DNA from 4 places in the Paenibacillus sp. JL3B1040 genome. Region 2 is predicted to be linked to each of the others. Evidence: predicted binding sites of a transcription regulator. Region 2 holds the regulator's gene; each other region holds the start of a gene.
What was found. The regulator Rex, encoded in region 2, represses fermentation and respiration genes when NADH is low (regulators of the CRP and FNR family bind a similar motif). The targets are predictions, from matches to a motif close to TTGTGAAATATTTCACAA.

Region 1: pflB (formate C-acetyltransferase) is a predicted target of Rex. The motif match lies at 2,721-2,738, and genes of this name have one in related genera.
Region 3: ACZF99_RS01875 (flavocytochrome c) is a predicted target of Rex. The motif match lies at 2,122-2,139, and genes of this name have one in related genera.
Region 4: hydE ([FeFe] hydrogenase H-cluster radical SAM maturase HydE) is a predicted target of Rex. The motif match lies at 2,556-2,573, and genes of this name have one in related genera.

Annotation. Positions count from the first base shown of each region.
Region 1 is NZ_CM169317.1:3,445,600-3,450,021, reverse strand. It holds gene adhE (bifunctional acetaldehyde-CoA/alcohol dehydrogenase) at 1-2,558, shown strand, start outside; gene pflB (formate C-acetyltransferase) at 2,810-4,422, shown strand, end outside.
Region 2 is NZ_CM169317.1:3,263,733-3,268,154, reverse strand. It holds gene dinG (ATP-dependent DNA helicase DinG) at 1-2,512, shown strand, start outside; gene ACZF99_RS14695 (redox-sensing transcriptional repressor Rex) at 2,554-3,204, shown strand; gene ACZF99_RS14690 (amidohydrolase) at 3,194-4,422, shown strand, end outside.
Region 3 is NZ_CM169317.1:422,569-426,990, forward strand. It holds gene ACZF99_RS01860 (HD-GYP domain-containing protein) at 1-764, shown strand, start outside; gene ACZF99_RS01865 (ArsR/SmtB family transcription factor) at 1,043-1,390, shown strand; gene ACZF99_RS01870 (SRPBCC domain-containing protein) at 1,421-1,936, shown strand; gene ACZF99_RS01875 (flavocytochrome c) at 2,247-4,166, shown strand.
Region 4 is NZ_CM169317.1:53,181-57,602, forward strand. It holds gene yabN (bifunctional methyltransferase/pyrophosphohydrolase YabN) at 1-1,421, shown strand, start outside; gene ACZF99_RS00245 (HU family DNA-binding protein) at 1,608-1,880, shown strand; gene ACZF99_RS00250 (RNA-binding S4 domain-containing protein) at 1,880-2,161, shown strand; gene hydE ([FeFe] hydrogenase H-cluster radical SAM maturase HydE) at 2,655-3,713, shown strand; gene ACZF99_RS00260 (2-oxoacid:acceptor oxidoreductase family protein) at 3,816-4,422, shown strand, end outside.

The DNA.
Region 1 (4,422 bases), 180 kb from region 2:
AAACCTTGATCGACAAGGCGAAGAAAGCTTCCGAAGCCTTCATGAGCATGGATCAGGAGCAAATCGACAACATCGTGCAAGCCATGGCTTTGGCCGGGCTCGACAAACACATGCATCTTGCGAAACTGGCGATTGAAGAAACGGGCCGCGGGGTGTACGAGGACAAAATCATCAAAAACATGTTTGCGACCGAGTACATCTGGCACAGCATCAAGTATGACAAAACGGTTGGCGTCATCGAGGACAACGACTTTGACAGCTTTCAGAAAATCGCCGAGCCGGTTGGGATCATTATGGGGATTACCCCGGTCACGAACCCAACGTCGACCACTATCTTCAAATCCTTGATCGCCATCAAAACTCGCAACCCGATCATTTTCGGTTTCCATCCGTCCGCTCAAGCCTGCAGCACGGAAGCCGCTAAAATATTGCTCGAGGCCGCCGTTAAACACGGGGCGCCGGCCGACTGCATCCAGTGGATCGAAAATCCTTCCATGGACCGCACGAACGCGCTGATGAATCACCCCGACGTCGCCTGCATCCTGGCTACCGGCGGTTCCGCGATGGTTAAGGCAGCGTATAGCTGCGGCAAACCGGCCCTCGGCGTAGGCCCCGGCAACGTGCCTTGCTTCATTGAGAAGAGCGCCGACCTGGATCAAGCGGTCAACGATCTGATCCTGTCCAAAACGTTTGACAACGGCATGATTTGCGCATCCGAACAAGCCGTCATTATCGAAGAGCCGATTTTCGACCAAGTGAAGAAAAAAATGATCGCCAACGGCTGTTATTTCGTGAACAAGGATGAAGCGGCCAAGCTGACCGCCGGAGCCATCATCGCCGACAAATGTGCGGTGAATCCTTCGATTGTAGGCCAATCGGCCGTGAAGATTGCGGAAATGTGCGGCATTGATGTGCCGGCCGGAACGAAAATCCTCGTTGCCGAAATCGAAGGCGTAGGTCCGAAATTCCCGTTGTCCGCCGAGAAATTGAGCCCTGTGCTCGCTTGCTATAAAGTGAAGAACGCCGAGCAAGGCATCGAACGTGCCCTGGAAGTCGTTAAGTTTGGGGGCATGGGCCACTCTTCGGTCATCCACTCGAACAATGAGGAAGTCATCCAAAAGTTTTCGGACCGGATGCCTACCTGCCGGATTTTGGTTAATCAGCCTTCGTCGCAAGGCGGTATCGGCGATATCTACAACACGAACCTGCCGTCGCTGACACTCGGCTGCGGATCGTACGGGCGCAACTCTACCTCTTCGAACGTAACGGCCGTCAATCTGATCAACGTGAAAAGGGTGAATCGTCGTACCGTGAATATGCAATGGTTTAAAGTGCCGAGCAAAATTTATTTCGAGAAAAATTCGACGCAATACTTGGCTAAAATGCCGGACATCTCCCGCGTGCTGATCGTTACCGACCCGATGATGGTGAAACTGGGGTATGTGGAAAGGGTGGAGCATTATCTCCGTCAACGCCAAACGCCGGTAGCGATCGAGGTGTTCTCGGACGTCGAGCCGGATCCATCGACAACGACGGTGGAACGCGGTACCGAATTGATGGCCAAATTCCAGCCGGACTGCATCATCGCCCTCGGCGGCGGATCGCCGATGGACGCGGCGAAAGGCATGTGGCTGTTCTATGAATATCCTGAGGAAGATTTCTTTAACCTGAAGCAAAAATTCATGGATATCCGCAAACGCCTTTACAAGTATCCAAGACTCGGCCAAAAAGCGAAATTCGTAGCTATTCCGACAACCTCGGGCACCGGCTCGGAGGTAACATCTTTTGCCGTAATCACGGACAAAATCAACGGCAATACGAAATATCCTTTGGCGGATTACGAATTGACTCCGGACGTGGCGATTATTGACCCGGTCTTCGTGTACAGCCTGCCGAAAACCGCGGTAGCCGATACGGGGATGGACGTCCTGACGCACGCCATTGAAGCTTACGTATCGGTCATGGCCAACGACTATACGGACGGCCTGGCGATCAAAGCGATCCAACTGGTATTCCAATACCTCGAGAAATCGGCATTGACCGGCGACAAGTTGGCCCGCGAAAAAATGCACAACGCTTCGACGATCGCGGGGATGGCGTTCTCCAACGCCTTCCTGGGCATCAACCACAGCTTGGCCCATAAATGGGGCGGCCAATACCATACGGCTCATGGACGCACGAACGCGATCCTGATGCCGCACGTGATCCGCTACAATGCGAAGAAACCGACGAAGTTCGCCGCATGGCCGAAATACACGAACTTCGTAGCCGACGAGCGTTACGCGGAAATCGCCCGCATTCTGGGCCTGCCGGCCCGCACGACGGAAGAAGGCGTGAAGAGCTTGATCAAAGCGATCCGCGACCTGAACAAGAAGTTGGGCATTCCGGAAACGTTCCAGGAGCTTGGTTTCGATGCGAAGGATTTCGAATCGCGTGTCGATTACTTGGCGGACCGTGCATTCGAAGATCAATGTACGACAGCGAATCCGAAGCTGCCGCTGGTCAGCGAACTGGCTGAAGTTTACCGCGACGCCTTCTACGGAAGATTTGAAGAATAAGTGAACAACCTGGTATGAAAACGTGACAAATATCACTTAATGTGATATTTGTCACAATCTTTTTAGGGCGGTTAAGCTATGATTACAATATAAATGATCCCTCATAAGAGTGATGATCGCATGGAATCCCGGTCCCGTGGCCGGGCACAATTATTGTCTAAGTTGTGAAAAATGTCACAAATTTAAGGGATCATGAGGCGCGGGATATATCCTTCAAACCGCGACCACTATATAAAATGGAGGGAATAAAGATGTCGGTGATCGAAAAAGAAGTGCAAGACGTGCAAAACGCATGGAGAGGCTTCAAACCGGGCAAATGGATGAACGAGGTGAACACCAAGGATTTCATCGATACGAACATCACGCCTTACCACGGTAACGAGTCTTTCTTGAAAGGCGCTACGGCCAACACGAAAGCTTTGTGGGAAATCGTATCGAGCTTGTCCAAGAAAGAAAGAGAAGCTGGCGGTGTATTGGATGTTGACGTAAACACGCCTTCGACCATTACTTCCCATGCTCCTGGCTACCTTGACAAAGACAAAGAACAAATCGTTGGTGTACAAGGCTCCGCGCCTTTCCAACGCACGATCCGTCCTAACGGCGGCATCCGGATGGTTATCACCGCTTGTAAGGCTTACGGCTTCGAGCTTCCGGAAGAAATCGTGGATCTGTATACCAATGTTCGCAAAACACATAACCAAGGCGTATTCGACGCCTATACCGCTGAAATGAGAAACGCCCGCCACACCGGGATTATCACCGGTTTGCCGGATGCCTACGGCCGTGGCCGCATCATCGGCGACTATCGCCGCGTGGCGCTGTACGGCGTAGACTTCCTGATCAATCAGAAGAAACAAGAGCTTAACGAGCTGGATGTTGACGTGATGAGCGAAGAAATCATTCGCCAACGCGAAGAACTGTCCGAGCAAATCCGCGCCTTGGGCGAGTTGAAACAACTTGGCCAAATGTACGGTTTCGACATTTCCAGACCGGCGAACAACGCGAAGGAAGCTTTCCAATGGTTGTACTTCGGTTATCTGGCAGCCGTTAAAGAACAAGACGGCGCCGCAATGTCCCTTGGCCGCGTATCCTCGTTCCTCGACGCTTACATCGAACGCGATCTGGCCGAAGGTACTTTGACGGAAGAAACCGCACAAGAGCTGGTTGACCACTTCGTTATGAAGCTGCGGATCGTGAAGTTCCTGAGAACTCCGGAATATAACGAATTGTACAGCGGCGACCCGACTTGGGTAACCGAGTCGATCGGCGGGATGTCCGTGCAAGGCGTGACCCGCGTAACGAAGAACAGCTTCCGCTTCCTGCATACGCTCTACAACTTGGGAGCCGCTCCGGAACCAAACCTGACGGTGCTCTGGTCGGACAAATTGCCGGATGCGTTCAAGAAATATTGCGCCAAAGTATCCATCGAGACCAGCTCGATTCAATACGAAAACGACGATCTGATGCGTCCGATCTACGGCGATGACTACGGGATCGCTTGCTGCGTATCCGCGATGAGAATCGGCAAGCAAATGCAATTCTTCGGCGCTCGCGCGAACCTGGCCAAATGCTTGCTCTACGCAATCAACGGCGGTAAAGACGAAAGATACGGCACGCAAGTCGGTCCGGAATATCCGGCGATCACTTCCGAATATCTGGATTACGACGAAGTGATGAAACGCTTCGTTCCGATGATGGAATGGCTGGCTAAATTGTATGTAAATACGCTGAATGTCATTCACTACATGCATGACAAATATGCTTACGAACGGATCGAAATGGCGCTTCACGATCGCGATATCCTGCGTACGATGGCTTGCGGTATCGCCGGTCTGTCGGTTGTGGCCGACTCGCTCAGCGCGAT
Region 2 (4,422 bases):
GATGGATTTCTTGAAAATCCTGTTTCCTTCGCTGACTTCGTATCAGTTGGGACTGGTGGCGGCGGAGTTTGAAGTGAAGCATGATCGTCCGCACCAGGCGGACAGCGACGCGCTGGCAACGGCGCTCATTTTCCTGAAATGTCTGGAAGAATGCGCGCAGCTGCCTCTCCTGACATTGCAACGATTGGCCGATCTGTTCGCCGGTGAGGACAGCGATCTGGGTTGGTTTTTTGACGCGATGGCACAGGAGAAGGAACTTGAGGCGCTGCCAAGCGAAGACGGCTTCGTATACTACCGCCAATTTGCTTTGCAGGTCGAGGATTGGCTGGATATTGAGGCACCGCGGGATGCTGCGGATCGAAATCCGCTGGCGGACGTAAATTTCGAGCAGTTTATGGAACAGGTCCGGGAACGGCTGAGGGAGCGTTTGCCGCAATACGAGGAGCGGGAAGCCCAGAATATGATGCTGAATGAGGTCATGCGGGCCTTCGAGGAAGACAAGCATTTGCTGGTCGAAGCCGGGACGGGGACCGGGAAATCCTTGGGTTACCTGCTGCCGGCCATTTACCACAGCGTCAAAAACGACGAGAAGGTGATGGTCAGCACGCATACCATCAACCTGCAGGAGCAGCTGCGGGAGCGCGATGTGCCGCTGTTGACGGAGGTCGTGCCTTTTCCTTTCCGCGCTGCCGTATTTAAAGGAAGGCAGCATTATTTGTGCTTGCGCAAATTTGAACATAAAATAACTAGGAAAGACTTCACAACGCCTAAAGAAGAGGTGATGACGGCCGCGCAAATGGTCGTGTGGCTGACGCAAACGGCAGACGGTGACGACGAGGAGCTGAATCTCGGAAACCGCGGCGGCGATTTCTGGGAGACGGTGGCCAGCGAATCGGATTCTTGCCTAGGCCGTTCCTGCCCTTGGTTCCGCAAATGCTTCTACCATCGCGCCAAACACGAAGCCGGGGTGGCGGACGTGGTCATCACGAACCACTCGAAATTGTTTACGGACATCCAAGCCGGTCACCAACTGCTGCCGGGCTACGAGCGCCTGGTCATCGATGAGGCGCATCATTTGGAGGATGTGGCCGGCAAGCATCTTGGCATTCATATGAAATATTTTACGGTCGTCCATACGCTGACCCGGTTGTTCAAAGACAGCAAGACGGGGCAACTGGCGAATCTTCGGAGCTCGCTTGAGGCGTCAGCGGCGGAGAAAGCTTCGGAATGGTGCTCGGTGATCGACGGCATTTATCCGACGCTGGTGGATGTGAAGGAAAGCTGGGACAAGCTCAGCGAGTTGCTGTTCAGTTTGATGCCGGACCGCAGCGACGCGGCGCCCGGCGATCCCGGTCAATTCGTGTACCGGCTATTACCGGCCCGTAAGCCGAAGGAATGGGAGGTGCTCGCCGCGCTTGAGAACCAGATTTATGTGGGGCTTGGCGATGTGCTGCGCAAAGGGGAGCGTCTCTTGTCCGACATTCGGGAGGAGCAGGACGATTATGCAGCGGAGAGCTTGCTTACCGACATCAGTGGTCTGTTCAAAGATTTGGCGGGAGAACGGGAAGCTTTGCGTTTCTTCATGAAGCTGGACAACCAAGACACGGTCTACTGGATGGAAGCCAACGGGAACTACCGCAGCCGTTCGCTGCAAATGTACGCGGTGCCGATCGACGTCAGCGCCCAGTTGAAGGAATTTTTCTTCGACCGGAAAAAAAGCGTCGTCATGACGTCCGCGACTTTGTCGGTCGATAAGTCGTTCCAATATATGATCGAGCAGTTGGGCTTGACCGAGGCGGCGGAAGAGGACCGGCTGATCACGGCGATGTTGCCGTCCCCGTTCAATTACCGGGATCAGGCGCTGCTGGTCATTCCGCGCGATTTTCCGAGCGTGAAGGGCAGCGTGGGGGACGACCATTTCATCCTGACACTGGTGCAGTCGCTGGCCGATGCTGCCGTGGCGACGCAAGGACGGATGCTGGTGTTGTTTACGTCCTACCGGATGCTGAGACAGGTATACGATCCGCTGAAAGAGCTGCTTTCGGCAGAGGGAATCACCGTCATCGGTCAAGGGATGGACAGCGGCAGCCGCACCAAGCTGACCCGGCGCTTCCAGGGCCAAAACGCATCGGTGCTGCTGGGGACGAGCAGCTTCTGGGAAGGGGTGGACATCCCGGGCGAGGCATTGACGAGTCTGGCGATCGTGCGCCTGCCTTTTCAGCCGCCAAACCATCCGCTGGTGGAAGCCAAAAGCGAACGGCTGCAGCGGGAGAAAAAAAATCCGTTCATGAAGTTGTCCGTCCCGCAAGCGGTTATCCGTTTCAAGCAGGGCTTCGGACGGCTCGTTCGCTCGTCGCAGGATCGGGGCATCGTAATCGTGTATGATACCCGCATCCTGGAATCCTATTACGGGAAATACTTCTTGTATTCATTGCCGGGTCCGAAGATGGAGCATATGCCGATGAGCCAGATGGTGCCACGCATCTCGGAATGGTTGAATCCCGATGAATAAACCGTTTCATATCTTGGTTTGAAGAATAGGGGGAACGAAGTATGAAGTCAGAGAAAATTTCGGACGCCGTCGTCCGCAGGCTGCCGGTTTACCTGCGCTTTTTGAACGAACTGAGCCGCCGCGAGGTCCCGACGGTATCATCGCAGGAGCTGGGGCAAAAACTCGATCTGAATCCGGCGCAAATCCGCAAGGACTTGGCTTATTTCGGCGATTTCGGCCGAAAGGGCATCGGTTACGACGTCGCTTATTTGATTGAAAAAATTCAGCAAATTCTCAACCTGGACCAGCAGATCAACGTGGCGCTCGTCGGTGCCGGTAACCTGGGCCAAGCCTTGTCGAATTATAACGCGTATCTGAAGGATAATATGAAAATCGTCGCGGTGTTCGACGCCTCGCCGGCGAAGATCGGCACCCAGATCAACAACATTACGATCCAGCCGATCGAGGAACTGGTGGATACGGTCAGAAAGAACAACATTCGCATCGGCATCATTACCGTGCCGGATACGGAAGCCCAGCGCGTAGCGGACGAATTGGTTGCCGCCGGCATTGGCGCGATTCTGAACTTCGCACCTACGATTCTGAAAGTTCCGCCGGAAGTGCGGATCCATGCCGCCGATTTCACCACAGACCTGCTCAGTTTGGCGTATTATCTGGAGAACGGAAAGGAACAAGCATCGTATGAGTCGTAAATGGTTGATCAAGAACGGAACGTTTGCCGTACTGGAAACGAATCGTCCCGTGATTCACGGATATATGCTCGTTGAGGGCGACACCATCACCTATATCGGCGAAGCGCGCCCGGAAGGTGTGGAAGGCGCCGAAACATTTGATGGCAAAGGGATGTTGTTCCTCCCTGGACTGATCAACACCCATGGACATGCAGCCATGTCGCTGCTTCGCGGCTACGGGGATGACATGGTGCTGCAGACCTGGCTGCAGGAAAAAATGTGGCCGATGGAAGCCAAGTTTACCGCCGCTGATATCTATGCCGGTACGGCATTGTCTGTCCTGGAAATGCTTAAGGGCGGCACGACAACGTTCCTGGATATGTACGATCATATGGACGAAGTCGCCAAGGTCGTGGAGGAATCCGGCATTCGCGCCGTGCTGATGCGCGGAGCAATCGGGTTATGCTCACCGGAGGAGCAAGAGCAGAAGCTGAAAGAAGCGATCGCGTTTGCCCGGAACTGGCACGGTAAAGCGGAAGGCCGCATCACCACGATGATGTCGCCGCATGCGCCCTACACCTGCCCGCCGGCTTTCATCGAGAAATTCGTGCAAGCCGCGCATGATCTGGACTTGCCGATGCACACGCATATGTCGGAGACGCGTGCCGAAGTGGAGCAAAACGAGAGTGATTACGGCGACCGTCCTGTGGAACATTTGCGGAAGCTGGGCATGTTCTCGCGTCCGACGCTGCTCGCCCATGCCGTGCATTTGACGGACGAGGAGATCGACGTTTTGGCGGCGCATGACGTTGCGATCTCGCATAACCCGGGCAGCAACCTGAAGCTGGCCAGCGGTGTGGCTCGCGTGCCGAAGCTGCTGCAAAAAGGCGTGATCGTCTCGCTGGGGACGGACAGCGCCGCCAGCAACAACAACCTGGACATGCTGGAGGAGATTCGCTTGGCCGCGCTGATCCATAAAGGCGTATCCGGGGATCCGACGGCGGTGCCCGCGTTGGAAGCGCTCAAGATGGGGACGGAATACGGCGCAAAGGCGGTCTTTTTGCCGAATACCGGGAAGCTTGCGGCAGGCATGAAGGCGGATTTCATCGCCTTGAATACGGAGCAAGCTCATTTCCTGCCTAAAACCGATTTCATCTCCCACACCGTTTATTCCGCCGGACCCAAAGATGTGGAGCATGTATGGGTGAACGGAAAACAGGTCGTCAAACACGGAGCCTG
Region 3 (4,422 bases), 2.8 Mb from region 2:
TCAAGCAGGAGGCGCTGCGGATCGGAGCGAACGACTTTTTGAACAAGCCGTTTGACCGGACCGAGGTGCTGCTGCGCATACATAATTTATTGAACACCCGGGCGTTGCATCTGCAACTGCACCATTATAACGAGACGCTGGAAAAAAGCGTGAGAGAGCGGACCGCGGAGTTGGAACAGGCCAAAAATGAAATTTTGCAGCTGCTGGGACGCGCTTCGGAATTCCGCGACGATATGACCGGGCGGCACACGAAGCGGGTCGGGAAAATGTCCGGTTTGATCGCCGAGCGGCTGGGGCTTTCCGAGGAGCACGTCGATTTGATCTGCAAGGCGGCTCCGTTGCACGACATCGGCAAAATGGGCATCCCCGACCATATTTTATTGAAGCCCGGACGGCTTGCTCCCCAGGAGTTCGAGCGGATGAAGGCGCATACGACCATTGGCGCCCACATCCTGGAGGGCAGCGGTTTCTCGGTGCTGAAATTGGCCCGGTTGATCGCGGAAGCCCATCACGAGAAATGGGACGGGACCGGCTATCCCAAAGGGTTAAAGGGCGAAGAGATCCCGATCGAGGCCCGCATCGTCGCGTTGGCCGATTTTTATGACGCCTTGACCCATGAGCGGGCTTATAAGCGGGCTTGGACCGCGGAAGAGGCGCTCGCCGAAATTATCGCCGAGCGGGGCAAGCATTTTGATCCGCAAGTCGTCGAAGTTTTCGTCGAGCTGACCCGCGAAATCGACCTGTCCCAAGTCATCGGGGAATAATGCGAAGATCACCATACGCTGCCAGGACGCTTTGCACGATTATCCCCTTTGATCAGGCAGCCGTGAAATGGATATGAGCTAGCCATACTCCGGGCTTTTGGCCCCCCCTGAACGAAAGGGATAATCGTGTAAAGGTAGCGCGAGAGACACCAAGGTTTTTTTAAATATTCCTTTACAGGAATATTCCTAATGATGTATATTAAAGTCACTGAATGAAAATCCTAACGGTGAAGGAGTGAAGGGATAACGAGTAATCAACGATTAACGAGGTGAGCGGCATGGCAGGGAAGAATAGGCCGGGCATGGACCGGACGATGATGAGCGCTTTGGCCGAACCGAATCGTTTGAACATCGTCGAGCTCCTGCGCAATGGTCCTCTCACCGTGGGTGAAATCGCCGACCGGCTGGGGCTGCGTCAGCCCCAGGCCTCAAAGCATTTGAAGATACTTAGCGATAGCGGCATTTTGGAAGCGAAGGTCGACGGGAACCGCCGGATCTACAGGCTCCGGCCCGAACCTTTTCAAGCGATGGATGCTTGGGTGAAGTCTTTTCGGCAAGTCATGGAGGACCGATTCGATCAACTGGAAGATTACTTGCGGGAATTGCAGAACGAAGAACAGTCGTAAAGTTCGTTCAATGATAAGGAGGATTTGACAATGTCCAATCAAACGATGGTTCACCGAGTGGAAAATGAAACGGTACTGGTATTGGAGCGCGTGTTCAATGCGCCGAAAGAGCTGGTGTTCTCGATGTTTAAAGAGGCGGAGCATTTGAAACAATGGTGGGGCCCAAGAGGCTGGGAGGTTACGGTGTGCAACGTTGATTTCCGGCCGGGTGGCGTTTGGCACTACTGCATGAAGTGCATGGATCGGGAGCAGGGCGATTTTTACGGAATGGAATCTTGGGGCAAAGCCGTGTATAAAGAAATCGACGAACCGGACCGTTTCGTCTACACCGATTATTTCTCGGATGCCGAGGGGAAGGTGGACGATTCGCTGCCGGCGACCGTGGTCACGATGGAATTCATCGATGTGGGCGGCAAAACGAAGCTGGTCAGCCGTGGGGAATACGTATCGGCGGAATCCCTCAAAACCGTTATGGATATGGGGATGCTGCAGGGGATCACCGAAACGTGGGATCGTTTGGAAGAGCGCCTGAACGAACTCCAATAAGAAAACTCCTATAAGGAAATGCCAAGAACAGCCGTACGGCCGGAGAGCCGGCGGCTGTTTTTTATAATGGCTTAAGCCAGTTGAGCAGGGCGCTTCCTAAACCCCCTCTTGTGAGAAAAGGCACGGGAAGACGAGAAATTTAATGTCTATAATTATTAATGTAAGCGAATATGCTCCGGCAATATTCGTGAATTTTTTCACAAATATTGTGAAATTAATTACAATTCAACAAAGGAGAGGAACAGGGAGCATGAAACGTTTGAGGTATGCAAGGACCGGATTTTTGACAGCATTGGTACTTATTATGATCATGGGTGTGATCGGATGCAGCGGCAATAACAAGGAAATAACGCCTGCAGCGGATACCCAAGGGCTTTACACACCGGGGACATATACGGGGGAAGCGCAAGGCCTACATAGCGTTATAAAAGTTGAAGTAACGGTGGATGCCAACACCATTCAATCGGTGAAAGTGCTGGAGCAGAAGGATACCGAAGGAGTAAGCGATGCCGTATTTGAGACCATTCCCCAGAAGGTCGTCGAGGGGCAGAGCCTGAAGATCGACGTCGTCTCGGGGGCGTCCGTATCCAGCAACGGCCTGATTGATGCGATTGCGGACGCTTTGGCGAAGGCCGGGGCCGATATCGACGCCTTGAGGAATAAGGAACCTCTCCAAGCGGCCGCTAAAGAGGCCATTACCAAGGAAACCGAAGTGGTGGTTGTCGGCGGGGGCGGTGCGGGTCTTGCCGCGGCGGTATCGGCTGCCGAGAATGGGGCAAAGGTGATTTTGATCGAAAAATCGCCTGCGCTTGGCGGGAACACACTTCGCTCCGGAGGCGAGTTCAATTCCTATGACCCGGTCCGACAGCCGAAGGTGGCGATGACCAAAGCGCTGACCAATGAGTTGAAAGAGATTCTGACTTACGATGAGAAAGAATTCGGCGATTATGCCGATACGCTCAAGACGCTCAAGGGTCAGATCAAGGAATACTTCGCCAAAGGGGACACCACCAAGCTGTTCGACTCGCCCGAACTGCATATGATTCACACCTATATCGGCGGGAAGCGAACCGATCTTGACGGGAAAGAAATCTCCGGCAAGTTTGATCTGGTCAAGACGCTCACGACCAACAGCTACGGCACGATTCAATGGTTGGAGGGCCACGGAGCCCAGTTCCAGGATGGGATCGGCACCGTTCTCGGCGCCTTGTGGCCCAGAACCCACCATAATGCCGAGCCGCTGGGAACCGGGTATATTAACGCGATGGAAAAAAGCGCAAAAGAGCTTGGCGCAGAAATTATGATGAATACGAAGGCCACCAAGCTGATGGTTGAGAATGGCAGAATCGTGGGTGTGACGGCCGAGCAGTCCGACGGCACTCCGGTCACCTTAAAAGCGTCCAAGGGCGTGGTCATGGCCACCGGCGGTTTTGGAGCGAACCCCGAAATGGTCGTTGAATACAATAACTATTGGCCTGATCTGGATGCCAACATCAAGACAACCAACACGACAAACGCCACCGGCGACGGCATTGCGATGGGGAAGGAAGTCGGAGCGAATCTGTGGGGCATGGGCTTCATCCAACTGATGCCGAGCGGTCAACCGGGAACGGGCGCTTTGTCCGGCGGTGTATGGGGAAGCGCGGAAACCCAGATTTTCGTGAATAAGGAAGGCAAGCGGTATGTGAACGAGTACGCGGAAAGAGACGTTCTGGCGGCCGCCGCCCTGGAGCAGACGGATAAGACCTTCTTCATCATCAGCGATATGACTTCGCTGGGCAACCCCGATCTGAACGGGAAGAGTGGTTGGGGAGATAATTATCAGGATCTGATCGCCAACAAAAATATTTTCATGGCGGATACGCTGGAGGAACTGGCCGAGCAAATGGGCGTACCGGCCGATACCTTTGTCGCGGAAATGAAGAAATACAATACTTACGTAGAAAATCAGCTTGACCCTGAATTCGGCAAGAAAAATTTTGGTGCAAAACTCGAAACGCCTCCGTTTTTTGCTACGCCAAGAACCCCATCCGTGCACCATACGATGGGCGGGCTGGAAATTAACGAAAAGGCCCAGGTGTTGAATACGGAAGGCAACCCGATTGAAGGCTTGTTTGCGGCCGGCGAGGTTGCCGGCGGAGTTCATGCGGGCAACCGGCTGGGCGGCAACGCCATCACGGACATTTTCACGTTTGGACGGATTGCCGGAGCCAGCGCGGCCGGCAAATAATCGATAGTAAACAGCAAAGGCTCCTGCTTCTCTCCGCCGTCCGGCTGCAGAGACGCAGGGGCCTTTGTTTGTGTATGTTTTGCATTAGCCTTTCACTTCGGTAGATCGCGTTCGTATGCCCAGTAATCCTTCCCTTCTCCTTACCCGATACCTGTCCCTTTCTTGGCCGTTAGCCGCACTCGGGTTTTGCTACATTAGTAGTGCGGGAACTAAAGGAAACCGGCTCCTTAGGATCCCAATTGAAAAACACCACCCG
Region 4 (4,422 bases), 2.6 Mb from region 2:
TGCAGGAAGCGGGGGAACGTTACGTCCGGACGAAGGACCATCCGGTCGTGAATTGGCTGGAGCAAACGGGCGTCGGCTTCGCCTCGTTCGACGAGGTGTACGAAGCGATGGACGACTTCCCTTCCGTATACGAGGCGATTGCCGCCAGACTGTTGGCGCGGGCCGAAGCGGGCGGAGACGAGGAGAACATCGTATACGCCGTTCCCGGACATCCGCTGGTTGCCGAAGCGACGGTCAAGCTGCTGCGGGAACGTGGTCCCGAGCGAGGCATTAAACTCGAGATGATCGGCGGGGAAAGCTTCCTGGACGAAGCGTTCGTCCGGCTCGGCTTCGATCCGATCGAAGGCTTCCTGCTGCTGGACGCTTCGGACGTCCGGGGAGAAGCGATCGATCCGAGACGGCATACGCTGATCGGGCAAGTCTATGACCAACTGACCGCCTCGGAGGTGAAGCTGGGGTTGATGGAACTGCTGCCCGACGATTATCCGGTTGTCGTGGGACATGCCCTTGGCGTCGAAGGCCAAGAACGGATTGAGCGGGTACCGCTGTTTGAGCTGGACCGGATCTCCGGCTATGGCAATCTGTCCCTTGTCTACGTGCCGGCCAGCGAGGACGAAACCCTTCGCATCCGCAGCTTCCAGCGGCTGCATGAGATTGTTTCGATTTTGCGCAGCCCCGGCGGATGTCCGTGGGATCGCGAGCAGACGCACGATTCGATCCGCAAGAATCTCATCGAGGAAACCTATGAGGTGCTGGAGACGATCGACGACGACGATCCCGACCACATGCGCGAGGAGCTCGGCGATCTGCTGCTGCAAATCATGCTCCACTCCCAGATGGAGGAAGAGACCGGCGCTTTTACGGTGTATGACGTCATCCAGGAACTGAATGAGAAGCTGATTTACCGTCATCCGCACGTGTTCGGCAATTTGAGCGCGGAGGATGCCGAGGCGGCGCTGAATAACTGGGAAGCGATGAAGGCCGAGGAGAAGAGACGCAAAGGAGTCGAGCCCGAGCGTCAATCGGCGATCAGCGGGGTTCCGCGCGATTTGCCGGCCTTGATGAAGGCCTACAAGCTCCAGAAAAAGGCGGCGAAGGCCGGGTTCGATTGGGAGGACATCGGGGGAGTTTGGTCCAAGCTCGAGGAGGAGATCCGCGAGTTGAAGGAAGCCGTGGAGCAAAAGCGCGATCCCGACACCCAGGAGTTGGAGCTGGGCGATGTGCTGTTTTCGGTGGTAAATGCCGCCCGTTACATCGGAGCGGATCCGGAGCAAGCCCTGTCGCGGACGATCCGCAAATTTACACAGCGGTTCCATTACGTCGAGGAGCGGCTTCGCGAGCAAGGGAAGTCCCCCGTCGACAGCACGCTGGCGGAAATGGACGTTTTATGGGATGAGGCTAAGTCGAAAGAACGGGAATGATGGGAGAAAAGGCCTAAATTTCGGTTTTTTTGCGAAAAAAGCAAAAAAAAGTTCCCAGCAGTGCAGGATTTTTCATTTTAAGCAAGAATACTACTCATACAAAGATACCCATCTGGCCCTGGGCAGGTCTTGCGCCTGTAGTGCCAAGGTATCATCTATTTCTTTTATTATTGGGAGGCATTATTAATGAACAAAACAGATCTGATCAACAACATTTCCAGCAAAAGCGGTTTGACGAAAAAAGACGTTGAATCCGTATTGAATGGGTTCCTCGGCGAAATTACCGATGCGCTTGCTGGTGGCGACAAAGTACAATTGATCGGCTTCGGCACTTTCGAAACCCGCAAACGTTCCGGTCGTACGGGCCGCAACCCGCAAACCGGCAAAACGATTGAAATCCCGGCTTCCAATGTTCCGGCATTCAAAGCGGGCAACAAACTTAAAGAAGCTGTAAAATAATGCGTCTTGATAAATTCCTGAAGGTATCGCGGTTGATCAAGCGGCGCACGGTGGCCAAGGACGTCTCCGAACAAGGCAGAGTGCTGATCAACGGGCGCGAATCCAAACCGAGCAGTACCGTCAAGGTTGGCGACGAACTCACGGTCCAATTCGGCCAAAAGCTGGTGACCGTGCGCGTCGAACGCCTGGTTGAGACGACTCGCAAGGATGAGGCTGCGACCATGTATACCTTGATTAAGGAAGAGCCGATCGCGAAGGATACCGGTCTGGACTGGTCCTGAAGTCGCGAAGCTCAGAGCATGTTCCGTTGAATCGGGACATGCTCTTTTTTTGGCCCCGGAAGGGTGTAAAAAATATCCTAGCCAAACGGTAAAATCGTGGTAATATAATAAATACACACTTTACTAACGTTTTCGATAAGCGCACTTGCTTCTTAGAAAACTCCTCTGTATTAACCTCATGTCGAATCCATCAACGTTGCGACTGCGGCATGTATCTACGAATCGAAATCACGCACCCATCGACCAACCATTCGACTAAGAGTTACCCAAACGAACGAAGCAACGAACGAAGTAACAAACGAACTCGGCAACTTACCCGATACGTCGCTCAGACTGCAGAACGATCCGAAAAACGGGGTGATTTTATCAGCGAAATTTAATTAAAACGCTTACGAAGTGAAAATATTCACAATTGTTTCATTCATCATTTGCTACGACGGCCATAGGGTATACAAAGGTCCGGAATCCAGTTTATCCAAAGGATGATCGCCTGATGAAACAGCTTGTGCACAAGCTCTATGCCCGGGAAAAGCTCTCCAAGGACGAGCTCGTCCATTTGCTGGGGCATATGGATGTTGAGACGCGCAGGGAGCTGTTCCGGTTTGCCCGTATGAGACGGGAGCAGGTTTACGGGGACAAGGTGTACATGCGCGGGTTGATTGAATTTTCAAGCTATTGCCGGCGGAACTGCTTGTATTGCGGACTGCGGTCCGGCAATCGCTACGCCGAGCGTTATCGGCTCCGCCCCGAGGAAATTCTCGAATGCTGCCGGGAAGGATACGGACTTGGTTTCCGCACGTTTGTGCTCCAGAGCGGAGAGGATCCCTGGTATACGGCCGATCTGCTGACTGCCTTGATCCGGGATATCAAAACGGAGTTTCCGGATGCGGCCATCACGCTGTCGATCGGCGAACGGGAGGAGAAAACCTACCGATTGCTGCATGAAGCGGGGGCGGACCGCTTTTTGATGCGTCATGAAACCGCTTCCCGCAGCCTGTATCAACGGCTCCATCCTGCCATGTCGTTCGATAACCGGCGCAAATGTCTGGAGACGCTGCAGTCGATCGGTTATCAGGTAGGCGCAGGATTCATGGTCGGCCTGCCCGGGCAAACCGCGGAAGATTTAGCGGAGGATCTCCTCTATCTCAAATCGTTGAACCCGGATATGATCGGCATCGGCCCGTTCATTCCCCACGACCGGACCCCGCTGCGCGATGCGAAGGCCGGGTCGCTGGAAGAGACGCTGGTCATGGTGGCGTTGGCCCGCTTATTCGTTCCCGAGGCGTTGATTCCCGCAACGACCGCCCTCGGGACGTTAAACCCCGAAGGCAGGGAATTGGCGCTGAAAGTCGGGGCCAATGTGGTCATGCCCAACCTGTCGCCCGTCTTCGTCCGCAAGAAGTACGCCTTGTACAACAACAAGATTTGCACGGGCGACGAATCTGCACAGTGCAGGCACTGCCTTGAACTCCGGATTGGAGCCGCGGGCTTTTCCGTAGATATGGGAAGGGGGGATAGCCTGAAGGCGGTAGGAAGCCGCCGCCATGCTTAATCTTAATAGGGTTACGAAATGTTACTTGGCTTTTCCAAAGTGGTTTATTTTCGCTATTATACGTGAAATATTTCACAAATCGATGCAAAGGAGACATGGCGAATGAGCATATTGACCAAAACAAACGAGCATGGCTTTTTTGAAATTCGGCTGGAATCCATCGGCGGACTCGGGGCCAACCTGGCCGGGAAGATGCTGGCGGAATCCGGGGTGCTCGGACTCGGCTTAAACGGCGCAAATTTCTCGTCCTATGGTTCGGAGAAGAAGGGGTCGCCGGTGAAGAGCTTCGTCCGTTTTTGCGAGCCGGACGTGGAAATTCACGATCACAGTCCGATCGAGGAGCCCGACGTCATCGGCGTTTTCCACGAAGCGCTGCATAAGACGGTGAATGTTTTAAGCGGCCTGAAGCCGGACGGTATCGTGTTAGTGAATTCGACACGAGGTTTCGAAGAGATCCGGCGCGACTTGGAGTTTCCGTACGGGACGCTGGCTGTTGTCGACGCCATGGGGATCGCCATCGACGAGCATACAAAGGTGAACACCTCGATGCTGGGGGCGTTGTTCCGGGTTTGCGATTTCCTTGATCCGGATTCGATGCGCGAAGTGATTAAGCATACGTTCCAGAAAAAATACCCGCACCTAGTGGAGCCCAATCTGCGTACGTTTGACCGGGGTTACCAAGAGGTGCGTTTCCAGACGATCGCGCCGC